Regions from separate parts of the Bradyrhizobium sp. USDA3010 genome, predicted to be linked through region 2. Evidence: riboswitches for the same ligand, from Rfam matches in the RefSeq annotation. Region 2 holds a riboswitch; the other holds the start of a gene.

Region 1 (7,524 bases), on a different contig from region 2:
CCTCGATGTCCTCGTCGAACCGGATCGGCGCCTTGTACTCGACCACCGATTTCACGGTGTGAAAGTCGATGCCGGTCCGCGCGACCTCGCCGAGATAGTCGTAGCCGAGCGCGCGGAAATATTCTGTTATCGCGGTATCGAAGTAGGTCAGGTAGTGCGCGTTGAACACCACGGCCTGGGCGTCGACTTCGGAATAGCGGACGCGAAACGGGAAATGAAACCAGAATTCCTCGCGCATGTTTCCTCCTGCGGCGGTATTGCTCGCCGTCGTTCGCCCGCGGTCTCGTCGGGCCTTATGATTGCCGGACCGTAGGATGGGCTTCGCTGCGCTCTACCCATCCTGCAACATGGCCCGTTACTCCGCCGCCTGCGCGTAATCCTCGATCGGCGGGCACGAGCACACCAGATTGCGATCGCCGTAGACATTGTCGACGCGGCCGACCGGGCTCCAGTATTTGTCGGACCGCGACACGCCGGCGGGGAAGCAGCCCTCGGCGCGGGTGTAGGCCCGGTTCCAGGCGTCGTCGGCGATGTCGTGGACGGTGTGCGGTGCGTGGCGCAGCGGCGAGGCCTCGACCTTCCAGCGGCCCTTCTCGATCTCCGCGATCTCGCCCCGGATCGCGATCATGGCGTCGCAGAAGCGGTCGATCTCGAACTTCGATTCCGATTCCGTCGGCTCGATCATCAGCGTGCCCGCCACCGGGAAGCTCATGGTCGGCGCATGGAAGCCGTAGTCGATCAGCCGCTTGGCGATATCGTCGACGGTGACGCCGCTGGTCGTCTTCAGCGCCCTGGGATCGACGATGCACTCATGCGCGACGCGGCCGCGCTCGTTGCGGTACAGCACCGGGAAGTGCGGCTGCAGCCGCGCTGCAATGTAATTGGCATTGAGGATCGCAACCTCGGTGGCGCGCGTGAGCCCTTCGCCGCCCATCATCAGGATGTAGATGTAGGAGATGGTCAGGATCGACGCCGAGCCGAACGGCGCGGCCGACACCGGGCCGATGGCGTGTGCCGTCGCGCCGTCGGTTGCGAGATGACCCGGGAGATAGGGCGCAAGATGCGCCTTCACGCCGATCGGGCCCATGCCGGGGCCGCCGCCGCCATGCGGGATGCAGAAGGTCTTGTGCAGATTGAGATGGCTGACGTCGGCGCCGTAATCGCCGGGCCGCGACAGCCCGACCTGCGCGTTCATGTTGGCGCCGTCGAGATAGACCTGGCCGCCATGCGCGTGCACGATGTCGCAGATCTCGCTGATATGCTCCTCGAACACGCCGTGGGTCGACGGATAGGTGATCATGACGGCGGCGAGATTGGCCGAATGCTTCTCCGCCTTGGCGCGCAGATCATTGACGTCGACATCGCCGCGGGCGTCGCAGGCTACCACCACGACGTCCATGCCGACCATCGCGGCCGAGGCCGGATTGGTGCCGTGCGCGGAGGAGGGGATCAGGCACACCTTGCGGTGCGGCTCGCCGCGCGCGAGGTGATAGCCACGGATGGCCAGCAGCCCGGCATATTCGCCCTGCGCACCGGAGTTCGGCTGCAGCGAGATCGCGTCATAGCCGGTGATGTCGCACAGCCACTGCTCCAGCCGCTTGAACAGCGCGTGATAGCCCTTGGCCTGATCCGCAGGCGCGAACGGGTGCAGATTGCCGAACGCCGGCCAAGTCAGCGGGATCATCTCGGTGGTCGCGTTGAGCTTCATCGTGCAGGAGCCGAGCGGGATCATCGCGCGGTCGAGCGCGAGGTCGCGATCGCTGAGCTTGCGCATGTAGCGCAGCAGCTCGGTCTCCGAACGGTGCGTGTTGAACACCGGGTGGGTGAGGAATGCGCTGGTGCGGCGCAGCTCCTTCGGCAGCGCCTCGCGCGCGGCCGCCTCGATCTCGGCGAAGCTGAGCTTGCCGCCGAACACGCGCCACACCGCTTCGACAGTCTCCGGCGTCGTGGTCTCGTCGAGCGCGATGCCGAGCGTGGTTGCGCCGATGCGCAGATTGATCCGCTCCGCCTGCGCGCGGGAGACGATCTCGATCTGCTTCGCGCCGACCTCGACGGTCACGGTGTCGAAGAATGCCTCGCTGGTCGGCGCAAAGCCGAGCTTGCGCAGGCCGGCGGCGAGCACGGTGGCGCGGCGATGCACGCCGCGTGCGATGTGCGTCAGGCCCTCGGGGCCGTGATAGACCGCATACATCGAGGCGATCACGGCGAGCAGCACCTGCGCGGTGCAGATGTTGGAGGTCGCTTTCTCGCGGCGGATATGCTGCTCGCGGGTCTGCAGCGCCAGCCGATAGGCCGGTGCACCGCGCGTATCCACCGAGAGGCCAACGATGCGGCCGGGCAGCGAGCGCTTCAACGTGTCACGCACCGCCATGTAGGCGGCGTGCGGTCCGCCATAACCCATCGGCACGCCGAACCGCTGCGCCGAACCGATGGCGATGTCGGCGCCGAGCTCACCGGGTGAGGTCAGCAGGGCCAGCGACAGCAGGTCCGCGGCCACGATCGCAAGCGCACCCTTGGCGTGCAGCGATGCGATCGCGGGCCGGAGGTCGCGCACCGCGCCCGTCGTGCCGGGATATTGCAGCAGCGCGCCGAGCACGTCGGCCTTGTCGAGCTCGGTCAGGGGATCGCCGACCACCAGCGCCCAGCCCAATGGGGCGGCGCGCGTGCGCATCACCGCCAGCGTCTGCGGATGAACTTCCTTGTCGACGAAGAACACCTTTGCTTTCACCTGCGAGTGGCGCTCGGCGAGCGCCATCGCTTCGGCGGCCGCGGTCGCCTCGTCGAGCAGCGAGGCGTTGGCGACGTCGAGCCCGGTGAGGTCGCAGATCATGGTCTGGAAATTGAACAAGGCTTCGAGCCGCCCCTGGCTGATCTCCGGCTGGTACGGCGTATAGGCTGTGTACCAGGCCGGGTTCTCCAGGATGTTGCGCTGGATCACCGCGGGCAGAATGGTGCCGGAATAGCCTTGGCCAATCAGCGAGGTGAAGGTCTGGTTCTGCGCGGCGAGCTCGCTCATATGCGCGAGCGCCTCGGTCTCGCTCAGCGCCCGGCCGAGATCGAGCGGCGCCTTCTGAAGGATCGATGCCGGCAGCGTCTCATTCATCAGCGCCTGCAGGCTCGCGGCGCCGACCGTTTCCAGCATCGCGTTGACGTCGCGCGGGGATGGTCCGATGTGGCGGCGGACGAAATCGGTGGCGGCTTCGTTGATCGGCTTGAAGGGCGCGTTCATGGCTTGATCCTTAAAGACTGATCCTCAGGCGGTGTGCGCGGCGTAGGCGGCCTCGTCCATCAGGCCGCCGAGTTCGCCCTTGTCGGCAATCCTGAGCTTGAAGAACCAGGCCTTGCCGCCGGCATCCGAATTGACCAGCGCGGGCTCGGCGGCGAGCGCCTCGTTGACCTCGATCACTTCGCCGGTGATCGGCGCGTAGACGTCGGAGGCGGCCTTGACGGATTCGACGACCGCGGCGGCCTCGGCTTTCTTCAGGCTGCGGCCGACCTTGGGCAGTTCGACGAACACGACGTCGCCGAGCTGCGACTGCGCGTAATCGGTGATCCCGATCGTGGCGACGTCGCCCTCGATGCGGAGCCATTCGTGGTCGGACGTGTACAGCGTCGTCATGGGGATCGATCCTTTGGCGTTTAGCGTTTGTAGGTATTGGGGACGAAGGGCGTGGCGGCGACCTTGAGCGGCAGCCGTTGGCCGCGCACTTCGGCGAAAACCGTGGTGCCGAGCGCGGAAAGGGATGTCGGCAGATAGCCCATCGCAACCGGCGCATTGAGGCTCGGGCCGAAGCCGCCCGAGGTCACCTTGCCGATCGGCTCGGTCGAGGTCGGATCGGCGAACAGGGCAGCGCCTTCGCGCACCGGTGCGCGGCCGTCGGGCTTCAGGCCGACGCGGCGGCGAGCGGCGCCCTGTGCGAATTGCGCGAGAATCTTGTCGGCGCCAGGAAAACTGCCGGCCCGGGCGCCGCCGCTGCGGCGGACTTTCTGCACCGACCATTCCAGCGCGCCTTCGACCGGGGTCGTCGTGGTGTCGATATCGTGGCCATAGAGACAAAGCCCGGCCTCGAGCCGCAGGCTATCGCGCGCGCCGAGCCCGATCGGCAGCACGTCGGGATTGTCCAGGAGTGCGGTGACCAGGGCCTCCGCCTTGTCTGCGGGCACGGAAATCTCAAAACCGTCCTCGCCGGTATAGCCGGAGCGAGAGACGAAGCAGTCGATGTCGCCAACGCGGCGGGGACCAGCGTCCATGAATTTCATCGAACTGACATCTGCACAAAGTTTCGCCAGCGCCGATTCGGCCTTTGGTCCCTGCAATGCGATCAGCGCGCGGTCGGCCAGCGACACGATCTCGCACGCGTCGGAGAGATGCGCGCGCAGATGCGCCTCGTCCTCGGCCTTGCAGGCCGCGTTGACCACCAGGAACAGGTGATCGCCGAAATTCGCGACCATCAGGTCGTCGAGCAGTCCGCCGTCGTCGTTGGTGAATTGCGCGTAGCGCTGCCGTCCCGGCGCGATGCCGACGATGTCCTGCGGCACCAGTTTTTCCAGCGCGAGCGCCGCGTCGCCGACCTTGCCGGATTTGGCCTTCAGCACGAGCTGTCCCATGTGGGACACGTCGAACAGGCCGGCCTCCTTGCGGGTGTGCAGGTGCTCCTTCAGCACGCCGGCCGTGTATTGCACCGGCATGTCGTAGCCGGCGAACGGCACCATCTTGGCGCCGCGCGCCAGATGCAGCGCGTGCAGCGGGGTCTGTTTCAGCGGGGAGGTTTCGCGCGCAAGCATCACAGGGCCCTCGCGGTTCCCGCCGGGGACCTATTTCCCCTTGAGAAACCTGCAGAAAGCCCCATCTGTCGCTGTGCCTGAGAGTATTATCCCGTCGGCGGACGCATCGGGGAGAACCCAGCGCCTCTTTCCAGATGTTAGACGTCACGCGGTCCTTTTGCCTGAGAGTTTCCGGGGCGGTTGCTCCTTCGGCGCCGGCAGTAAGGCCGGTCTCTCCCGACGTGACGGGGTAACAGGTAGGTAGAAAACACGGCGCCACCAAGACTGTCAACGCAGCTCTTGCTGCTATCCAATGGGGCTTTGTGCTGCCGCGGCAAGCCCATGATCCGCCTGCACAGTTTCTGGACACCGCAGCTGGCAATGTCTAAAAGCGTTCGGCCGGAAAATGACGCCTTTTTGCGGCTGGCCGGCCCCTTTTTCCGATTGGATGAACATGAGCAGCGTCAACGACATCAGGTCGACATTTCTGAACTTCTTCAAGGAGAACGGCCACGAGATCGTGGCGTCGTCGCCGCTGGTTCCGCGCAACGACCCGACCCTGATGTTCACCAATGCCGGCATGGTGCAGTTCAAGAACGTCTTCACCGGCGTCGAGAGGCGCGGCTATCAGCGTGCCACGACGTCGCAGAAGTGCGTCCGCGCCGGTGGCAAGCATAACGACCTCGACAATGTCGGCTACACCGCGCGCCATCTCACCTTCTTCGAGATGCTCGGCAACTTCTCGTTCGGCGACTACTTCAAGGAGCGCGCGATCGAGCTCGCCTGGAATCTGATCACCAAGGATTTCGGGCTGAAGAAGGACAAGCTGCTCGTCACCGTCTACCACACCGACGACGAGGCGGCGGGCTACTGGAAGAAGATCGCGGGCTTCTCGGATGATCGCATCATCCGCATCGCGACCTCGGACAATTTCTGGGCGATGGGCGATACCGGCCCGTGCGGTCCGTGCTCCGAGATATTCATCGATCGCGGCGAGCATGTCTGGGGCGGACCTCCGGGCAGCCCGGAAGAGGACGGCGATCGCTTCCTCGAATTCTGGAACCTGGTGTTCATGCAATACGAGCAGGTGACGAAGGAGGAGCGCGTGGCGCTGCCGCGTCCCTCGATCGACACCGGCATGGGGCTGGAGCGCATGGCCTGCATCCTGCAGGGCGTCGAGAGCGTGTTCGAGACCGATCTGTTCCGCCACCTGATCGATGCGGCCGCTTCGGCCCTCGGCCATGGGCCGAACCCGCAGAACGTGGCGTCGTACCGGGTGATGGCCGACCATCTGCGCTCTTCGGCGTTCCTGATTGCCGACGGCGTGCTGCCGTCGAACGAGGGCCGCGGCTATGTGCTGCGCCGGATCATGCGCCGCGCGATGCGCCACGCGCAGCTTCTGGGTGCGAGCGAGCCCCTGATGCATCGCCTGGTCTGGGCGCTGGTCCGCGAGATGGGCCAGGCCTATCCGGACCTGGTGCGCGCGGAGAAGCTGATCGAGGAGACACTGCAGCTGGAAGAGACCCGCTTCCGCAAGACGCTGGTGCGCGGCCTGTCGATCCTCGACGAGAAGAGCGCCGGCCTCAAGAAGGGCGACATGTTCGACGGCGACACCGCGTTCACGCTGTACGACACCTATGGTTTCCCGCTGGACCTGACGCAGGACGCGCTGAAGTCGCGCGGCATCAGCGTCGACCAGGCCTCGTTCACCGACGCGATGAACCGTCAGCGCGAGAAGGCGCGCGCCTCCTGGGCAGGCTCGGGCGAGGCGGCGACTGAGGCCATCTGGTTCCCGCTGCGCGAGAAGCTCGGTGCGACCGAATTCCTCGGCTATGAGACCGAGAGCGCGGAAGGCGTGGTGACGGCGCTGGTCAAGGACGGCGCTGCGGTCGACGGCCTCAAGGCCGGCGAGACCGGCGCGATCGTGCTGAACCAGACGCCGTTCTATGCGGAGTCCGGTGGTCAGGTCGGCGACGTCGGCATCCTGACGGGCGAGGGCGTCAAGTTTCGCGTTACCGACATGCAGAAGAAGGCCGGCGACCTGTTCGTGCATGTCGGCACGGTGGAGCAGGGCACCCTGAACGTCGGCACCGCCCTGCAGCTCGAGGTCGACCACGCCAGGCGTTCGTCGATCCGCGCCAATCACTCGGCGACGCATCTGTTGCACGAGGCGCTGCGCCAGGTGCTCGGCGATCACATCGCGCAGCGCGGCTCGCTGGTCGCGCCCGATCGCCTGCGCTTCGATTTCGTGCATCCGAAGCCGATCACGCCGGAAGAGCTCGCCCGGGTCGAGGACATCGCCAATGATGTCGTGCTCGAGAATGACGAGGTGACGACCCGCGTCATGGGTGTCGACGACGCCCGCGAGGCCGGTGCGCGCGCGCTGTTCGGCGAGAAGTACGGCGACGAGGTTCGCGTCGTCTCGATGGGCAAGAGCGCCCGCGAGCACGGCCAGAACGCGCTTGGCTGGTCGGTCGAGCTCTGCGGCGGCACCCATGTTCGTCGCACCGGCGACATCGGCCTGATTTCGGTGACCAGCGAGAGCGCGGTCGCGTCCGGCGTCCGCCGCATCGAGGCGCTGACCGGACATCATGCGCGCAAGCACGCCAACGACACGATGACACTGGCGAAGACCGCGGCGGCCGAACTGCGCACCACGATCGAGGATGTGCCGTCGCGCATCGCGGCCCTGATGGAGGAGCGCAAGAAGCTCGAGCGCGACCTGTCGGATGCCCGCAAGAAGCTCGCGATGGGCGGCGG
Region 2 (7,524 bases):
TGATGGGCGGCAGACAGAGCTGCTTCCGCTTCGCTGCCGGGCTCGCACACCGCTGCGTCCGCCTGAAAGCCACTCCACACCAGCTCGGCCGGATTGTCGGACAGGAACTCGTCAGCCTTGTGCGCCTCAGTCAGGCATTCCTCGATGCCGCGCATCGCCTGCTGTGGTGTTTCGCCGGGCAAGAGACCAAGCCGGCAGTCCAGCTCGCACCACGCCGCGGTCGAACTGGCCCAATCGCCGCCTTTGATGATCCCGACGTTGAACTTGATCGGATTCTTGACACTGCGGAACCAGCTGTTGTCGAGCGCCCGGGCGTTGAGCGCCTTGATGTAATCCTGAAACGCGCGCACCAGATGCATCGCCGACAGGATCGCGCTGGTGCCGGCCTCGGAATAGGCAACATGCACCGGCGTGCCGCGGACGCGCAGGCGGAACCAGACGGCGCCGACCTGGGCGCGCGTGAGCGTGTGTCCGGTTGGCTCGGGAATGAGGCAGGCGTCGGCGCGATAGCCGCGCATCAAGGTCGACAGCGCGCCGTTGCCGGTGCTCTCTTCCTCGGTCACGGTCTGCAGATGGACGCGGCCGGCAGGGGCATAGCCGGCGTCGCGGAAAGCATCGAGCGCGAAGATCATTGCCGAGACACCGGCCTTCATATCTTGCGCGCCACGCCCGAACATCCAGCCGTCGTGCACGGCACCCGCGAACGGCGGCCGGTCCCAAAGGTCAGCGGGCCCCTCCGGCACCACGTCGATATGACCTTGCAGGATCAGGCTGCGCCCGCTGCCTGTGCTGTTGAGCGTCGCAACGACCTGCTGCGATCCGGCAAGATCGATGCCGTCCATCGGTGCGGCCTTCGGATGGCTCATCAGGTTGACGTCCGCAAGGCTGAACGTATCGACCTCGTAGCGGCGCTTTGCGAATTGCTCGGCCAGCCAAGCTTGTTGCGGCGCTTCCTGTCCGCGCAAGCTGCGGAACTGCACCATGCGCGACAGGAATGCGATCTGATCGTCGAAGTTTCGATCGACGGCCGCGCACAGCTCCGCGGCAATCTGATCCGGCTTGGTCAGCGTCTCATGCGTGTCCGCCACCCCAATGCGCATTGTCCCCTCCCGCGCTGAAGCGCTTTTCCCCAATATGACGCTAGTCGTTGTCATGCGGTGTTTCTCAGCGAATTCCGACTTGGCCACACGCAAATACGCTCATATTCTTCCTCGTCGACCGGATAATTAGGGGAAAGCTGCGCGGGCGGCCTCGGTCGCATCGACCTGCGACGGCAACACCGAGGGCGCGTCGAGGTCGCGCAGTCATCAATCGCGCCTGCCACCATCTGTGCCGTCGCAGCCGACAGCGTCCAGCCGAGATGACCGTGGCCGGTGTTGTAGAACACGCCCGGATACCGTCCGGCGCGCACCACCGGCATCATGTTCGGCATCATCGGGCGCAGGCCGGCCCACGGCACGACCCTCGACGTGTCGATGCCGGGAAAATGCTGCCGCACCCAATCCACCAGCGGCTGGATGCGGTCGGCGCGAATGTCGCGGTTGAAGCCGTTGAACTCGGCGGTGCCAGCGACGCGGAAGCGGTCGGCGCCGAGCCGGCTGGTGACGATCTTCGCCGCCTCATCGAGCAGGCTGACGGTTGGCGCAGCGTCCTGGCTTTGCGGCGCATCGAGCTGCACGGTGATCGAATAGCCCTTCACCGGATAGACGTTGACGCGGTCGTTGAGCAGGCCTGCGAAGTGGCGGCTCGCGACGCCGGCGCAAATGACGATGCCGTCCGCCTGCAACTCATGTCGCCTCGCGACCTCAGCATCGTGCGAAGCGGCTTCGTTCCAGCCGATGCGGAAACCGTCGTCGCCGCGCGCGATCGCATCGACGTCGGCTTCATGGACGAAGCTCGCGCCGCGGCGGATGCAGGCGTCGGCGAGCCCGCGCGTGAACTTGTGGATATCGCCGGTCGCGTCCGACGGCGTGAAGAAGCCGCCATAGCAGGTCGTTTGCAGCGCGGGCTCGATGCTGCGGATTTCGTCCGCCGTCACCGGCCGGCGGTCGAGCCCGCCTTGTTGCAGCAGCGTGTTGACGCGCAGGCCCGCCTCGAAGCCGGCCTTGTCGTGATAGACGTGCAGGATGCCGCGGCGTTCGAGATCGAAGGCGATATTCTCGCGCTGTGCGATCGAGAACAGATGCTTGCGCGCCTCGATTGCGAGCCGCGTCGTCTCGATGGTGTTGGCACGATAGCGCCCGATGTGGCCGACGAACTCGCCGATCCAGGAATATTTGTGCCAGCTCGGCTTCGGGTTCATCAGCAGCGGCGCGTCGCTGCGAAGCATCCAGCGCAACCCCTTGAGAATGGTCGCGGCGCTGTTCCACACTTCCGCATTGCTGGCAGAAAGCTGTCCGCCGTTGGCGAACGAAGTTTCCATCGCGGCATAGCGATGCCTGTCGAGGACAGTCACCCGATAGCCGCGTTCGAGCAGGGCATAGGCTGTCGTCACGCCGGTGATGCCGGCGCCAATGATTGCGATGTGAGGCATGGTGGTCTTCAGGCTCCCGTGGGTTAGAGTCGCCGAACCACCGGTGAAACCGGCGTCGGCGCCCCATCTGTCACGGTACCTGAGAGCTTGATCCGCATCGGGCCAGGGCCCGATGGCAGACTATCCCCTTCGGTGGACGTCACGGCCCTTGATGCGGTCGTGTCCGTCTCTCTCCAGATCGTCCTGACGATACAGTCCTTTTGCCTGAGAGTTTCCGGGGCGGTTGCTCCGTCGGCGCCGAAGCAACAACACGAATGTTGTGGCTTCGATCTCTCCCGCATCGTCGCGTTGGACGGCCGGACCGTAGGCGAAGCCTCAAAATTGGACAAGGCTAAATTTCGATCCGGCAGTGCCAACGTGTTGTGCAGTGCAAATCGATGTCAGTCCAGCGTCGCCAGCAGCGCCGCCATCAGGCGGCCGCGCTCGACGAGGCTCTCGATCTCGATATGCTCGTTGAGCGTATGTGCATCGGCGCCGCGAACGCCGAGGCCGTCGAGGGTAGGGATGCCCATCGCACCAGTGAAGTTGCCGTCCGATCCGCCGCCGGCGCTGCCGTGCGGCAGATCGAGGCCCATCGCCGCTGCAAGGCCCTTGGCCTTTTCATAGAGCGCCATGGTGCCGGCATCCGGCTCCCATACCGGGCGGGTGACGCCGCGCGTCACCTTGAAGGTGACGTCGTTGGCGGTGCCCGACAGCGCCAGCATGCGCTCGACGCCGCGGTCGAGATCGGCCTGGCGCTTGGCCATGCTGAGCGCTTCGCCGGTGCAGGTCGTTGCGACGCAATTGACCCATTGCCCGCCATGCACGATGCCGACCGAGAAGGTGCAGTCTTCGGTGGTCATGCCGTCGATCGCAATGATTTGCCGGGCCATTTCGCGGATCGCGGAACGGCCGGAGGACAACGTCGCGCCGGCATGGCTCGGCTTGCCGACAGCTTCCAGATTGAAGCGCGCAATCGCGTAGCGGCCGGTGACGACGCCGTTGTTCGGCCGTCCGGGCTCCGGCACCAGCACGTATTTGTTGCGCGCGGCTTCGGCCTCGATGATGTCGCGCGTCGACGGCGTGCCGACCTCTTCATCGGGCGTGAACAGCACGGTGATCGGCAGCGGCGTCGTAAAGGACGCGCGCGCCAACTGCCGGATCGCCTCGATCGACAGATAGTTGCCGCCCTTCATGTCGAAGATACCGGGCCCGAAGCACTTGTTGCCTTCGCGCCGCCACGCCAGCTTTTCGATGGTGCCGACCGGGTGCACGGTGTCCAGATGGCCGGCGATGAGGATGCCGGGCTGGCCTTGTTTCGGATGGGGAAAACGGGCGCGGACGCAGCCGGCAAAGCCCTGGCGTCCCGCGATGCGTTCGATCGTCGCACCCATGACCGCCATCTCGCGCGCGGCGAGGTCGAGCATGCGCTCGACCGCGGCCGCATCCCATGTCGGGCTCTCGCATTCCACCCAGCTGCGCAGCCCCTGCAGCATCGCTTCGGAATCAAAAGGAAGATTGGCGGGGTTCATGTCTTTTCTCTCTTGTTGTTTGTGCGCGCCGATACGCGTTCGCGTGCCGTACGAAAAGCTCGGAAGACGACTTTGTAAAGTCAAATGCGCTGAACCTGCCGCTCATTCGTTCGTATACGTTCGATCCTGCCGGAAACCGATTGACGCGCATTGCGCTTGATGCAAGTCTCGATTTCACAAGCCATACAGCATGTTAGTTCGCCTAAATAACGAACCGCATGCATAACGAATAAGCCGGCTTTGACCAGTTACACGTCAGGAGAAATTGCATGTTCCCTATCTCGCGTTGGAAGCACCGCACGCTAGCGGCTGCGTTGACGGCGCTCGCGCTGTCGTTCGCGCCGCAGGAATTGTCCTTTGCGCCGCAGGCCATGGCCGCGGGCAAGACCATTACCGCGGTGATGCACTCGGATCTGCGCGTCATCGATCCGATCCTGACCACGGCCTACATCACGCGGGACCATGGCTACATGGTCTACGACACGCTGATCGCGACCGACTCCAACTTCAAGATCCAGCCGCAGATGGCCGACTGGAAGGTGTCCGACGACAAGCTCACTTACACGTTCACGCTGCGCGACGGCCTGAAGTGGCACGATGGAACACCGGTGACCGCCGAAGACTGCGTCGCTTCGCTGAAGCGCTGGGCCAAGGTCGACGGCATGGGCCAGAAGCTGATGGACTTTACCGCGAGCTTAGAGGCCACCGACGCGAAGACGATCACGCTGAAGCTGAAGGAGCCCTACGGCCTGGTGCTGGACTCGATCGGCAAGCCGTCGTCGCGCGTCGCCTTCATGATGCCGAAGCGGTTGGCGGAAACGCCGCCGGACAAGCCGATCCCGGAGCAGATCGGTTCGGGCCCATTCAAATTCGTCCAGGCCGAATTCCAGCCGGGCGTGAAGGCGGTCTATGAGAAGAACAAGGATTACGTGCCGCGCAAGGAGCCGGCGAGTTGGACCGCGGGCGGCAAGGTGGTGAAGGTCGACCGCGTCGAATGGGTTACGATGGCCGACGCCCAGACCGCGATGAATGCGCTGCAATCCGGCGATATCGATTTCCTGGAGAATCCGTCGCTCGACACATTGTCGGTCCTCGAAGCCGACAAGGACCTCAAGATCGAGACGCTGAACAAGGCCGGGTTCCAGACGCTGGGCCGCATGAACTTCCTCTATCCGCCGTTCGACAACGTCAAGGTCCGCCAGGCGGCGCTGCTGGCGGTCAACCAGAAGCAGGTGCTCGACGCCCTGGTCGGCAATCCCAAATATTACACGACCTGCGTCGCCTTCTTCATCTGCGATACGCCGTTTGCGACCGATGTCGGCGGCGAGACGTTGGCGAAGGGCGGCGACATGGCCGCGGCCAAGAAGGCGCTCGCGGAGTCGGGCTATGACGGCACGCCGATCGTGATCATGGCGCCCGGCGATGTCACCACGCTCAAGGCGCAGCCAATCGTCGTCGCCCAGCAGTTGCGTGATGCCGGCTTCAAGGTCGACCTGCAGGCAACCGACTGGCAGACCGTGGTGACCCGCCGCGCCAGCCAGAAGCCCCCGAAAGAAGGCGGCTGGAACATGTTCTTCACCAACTGGGTCAGCGCCGACGTCTCCAACCCGATCGCCAACCTCTCGATCGGCGGCCAGGGCAAGAATGGCGGATGGTTCGGCTGGGCCGAGGATGCCAAGATCGAAAAGCTGAAGGATGCCTTCGTTCGCGCGCCGTCGCTCGACGAGCAGAAGAAGATCGCGGCCGAGATCCAGAAGGAAGCCTACGAGCAGGTCATCTACATTCCGCTCGGGCAGTATCAGGGGCCGAGCGCGTGGCGGAAATCGTTGACCGGTGTGCTCGACGGTCCGGCGACGCCGATCTTCTGGAATATCGACAAGTCCGAGTAGGCTTGCGGCTTGATGCAACACAAACGGCCGGGACCCGTCCCGGCCGTTTTCGTTTCGCGCAGCCGTTCCGCGACGGCGGCTAATCTAATGGCCTGATTTCGCGTTGCTCGTGCTCGACAGGCTCGAAAGCTGGGTCTGTCCGACGCCGGCGCTCTTCACCCAGACCATCGCTCCCGTGGCGAACGCCAACAATCCGTAAAGCACGATCGCGCTGCGAATCCAGCGCCGGTAGATCACGCGCTCGTCGTGCGTCGCATCGAGGAATTTCTGTGCGTTGAGCCCGTTGCTGCAATGGGCTGCGTCGTCGCCGTGCTCGAGGACGGAAGCGCCATGATCGGGCGCGGTATTGCCGACAATCCGATTGCGATCAGCAATCCGATTGCGATCCGCAATCGTCATCGCCTATCTCCAACTCATTGATCTCGAAATGTGGGCCCGCGAAATGTGCGGCCGGAATTTCCAATGCGACGACCCTACACCACGTGACGATCGCGGCATGTGAACCCTGCCACACCCGCAAAACACGATGAGGTGATGCAGGCATGGTGACGCCTCGGCTGCCTGCTCAAGCCGTGGGCGGGCGCGTGGCATACCAATTTGGATAGCGGCGGCTTTAAGGTTCCCGTCAGTATTGCATCGTAGTCTGACCGCCGACTTGTGTACCTACCGCGACGGGCCCATGGCCGACGACCATAGCAGGCCCGCACCGGCCAGCGCGCAACAGCCAATGCCGACCGAGAAGCGCCGTGCCGGCGCGCGCCGCCGCGTGCTCAAGTCGGGAGCGATCGAGTTCGGCAATGAAGCGATCGCCTGTACGGTCCGAAATGTCTCGCCTCAGGGCGCCTGCATCGAGGTCAACTCGCCGCTGTGGTTTCCCGACCGCTTCACCCTCGGCGTCGACGGCCAGCGGTGGCCGTGCCGCATCGTATGGAAGAAGCAGAAGCGGCTGGGACTGGCGTTCGATTAGGGCTCGATGCCCGGCGCGCCGCGTCGCGCCGATTTGCACGAACAGTTGTCGCCTATTTCACAAACTACCCAAGGTTACCGGGGTATTGTCCGACGGGCCGATATCGGTGCCGCTCCAGGACGCTCTCGCCGTGCGAAGGCGGTGTCCAATATTTCGCAGCTGCGCATTCACCCAGCCTCGGGGAAATTGTGATGACCATCAATGTCAAGGCTTACGCGAACGCCGATGATATCCTGATCGCCTGGCAGCCGGACACCTGGTCGAGCGACTGGGTCGGATTCCAGCTCGAGCGGCGCAACAACATCACGCAGCAGACGACCGTGCTGTCCAACCGCATTCCGCCGAAGCCCGGCGAGAAACCGGTGGCGGACGCCGGCATCTCCTCGACGCAGTCGCCGTTCCGGCGCTGCATCTGGACCGATCACAGCGTCGTCGACACCGACAATGTCTCGTATCGCGTCACCGCGATGAAGAGCGGCGCGAACGGGACGTTCACGCCCGATGCCGCCTCGGTGTCGGCCTGGACGACGCCGGCGATCGCTTCGGGCGATGCGGGCGGCGGCTTGTCGGCCTATTTCAACCGCGGCACCCTGATGTCGCAGATCGTCAGCCGCTTCGTGCAGG

What was found. Region 2 has a riboswitch for glycine ahead of AC066Y_RS33220 (D-amino acid dehydrogenase). Riboswitches for the same ligand answer to the same signal wherever they lie in the genome.
Region 1: another riboswitch for glycine. It lies ahead of gcvT (glycine cleavage system aminomethyltransferase GcvT); the one in region 2 lies ahead of AC066Y_RS33220 (D-amino acid dehydrogenase).

Annotation. Positions count from the first base shown of each region.
Region 1 covers NZ_JBWJZD010000007.1:262,949-270,472, forward strand. The annotation lists gene AC066Y_RS14420 (acyl-CoA thioesterase) at 1-238, opposite strand, end outside; gene gcvP (aminomethyl-transferring glycine dehydrogenase) at 356-3,229, opposite strand; gene gcvH (glycine cleavage system protein GcvH) at 3,254-3,619, opposite strand; gene gcvT (glycine cleavage system aminomethyltransferase GcvT) at 3,640-4,785, opposite strand; glycine riboswitch at 4,925-5,015, opposite strand; gene alaS (alanine--tRNA ligase) at 5,219-7,524, shown strand, end outside.
Region 2 covers NZ_JBWJZD010000030.1:66,603-74,126, forward strand. The annotation lists gene AC066Y_RS33215 (ArgE/DapE family deacylase) at 1-1,100, opposite strand, end outside; gene AC066Y_RS33220 (D-amino acid dehydrogenase) at 1,151-2,533, opposite strand; glycine riboswitch at 2,599-2,712, opposite strand; glycine riboswitch at 2,716-2,821, opposite strand; gene AC066Y_RS33225 (M20/M25/M40 family metallo-hydrolase) at 2,914-4,044, opposite strand; gene AC066Y_RS33230 (ABC transporter substrate-binding protein) at 4,314-5,933, shown strand; gene AC066Y_RS33235 (hypothetical protein) at 6,018-6,332, opposite strand; gene AC066Y_RS33240 (PilZ domain-containing protein) at 6,613-6,900, shown strand; gene AC066Y_RS33245 (phospholipase D-like domain-containing protein) at 7,092-7,524, shown strand, end outside.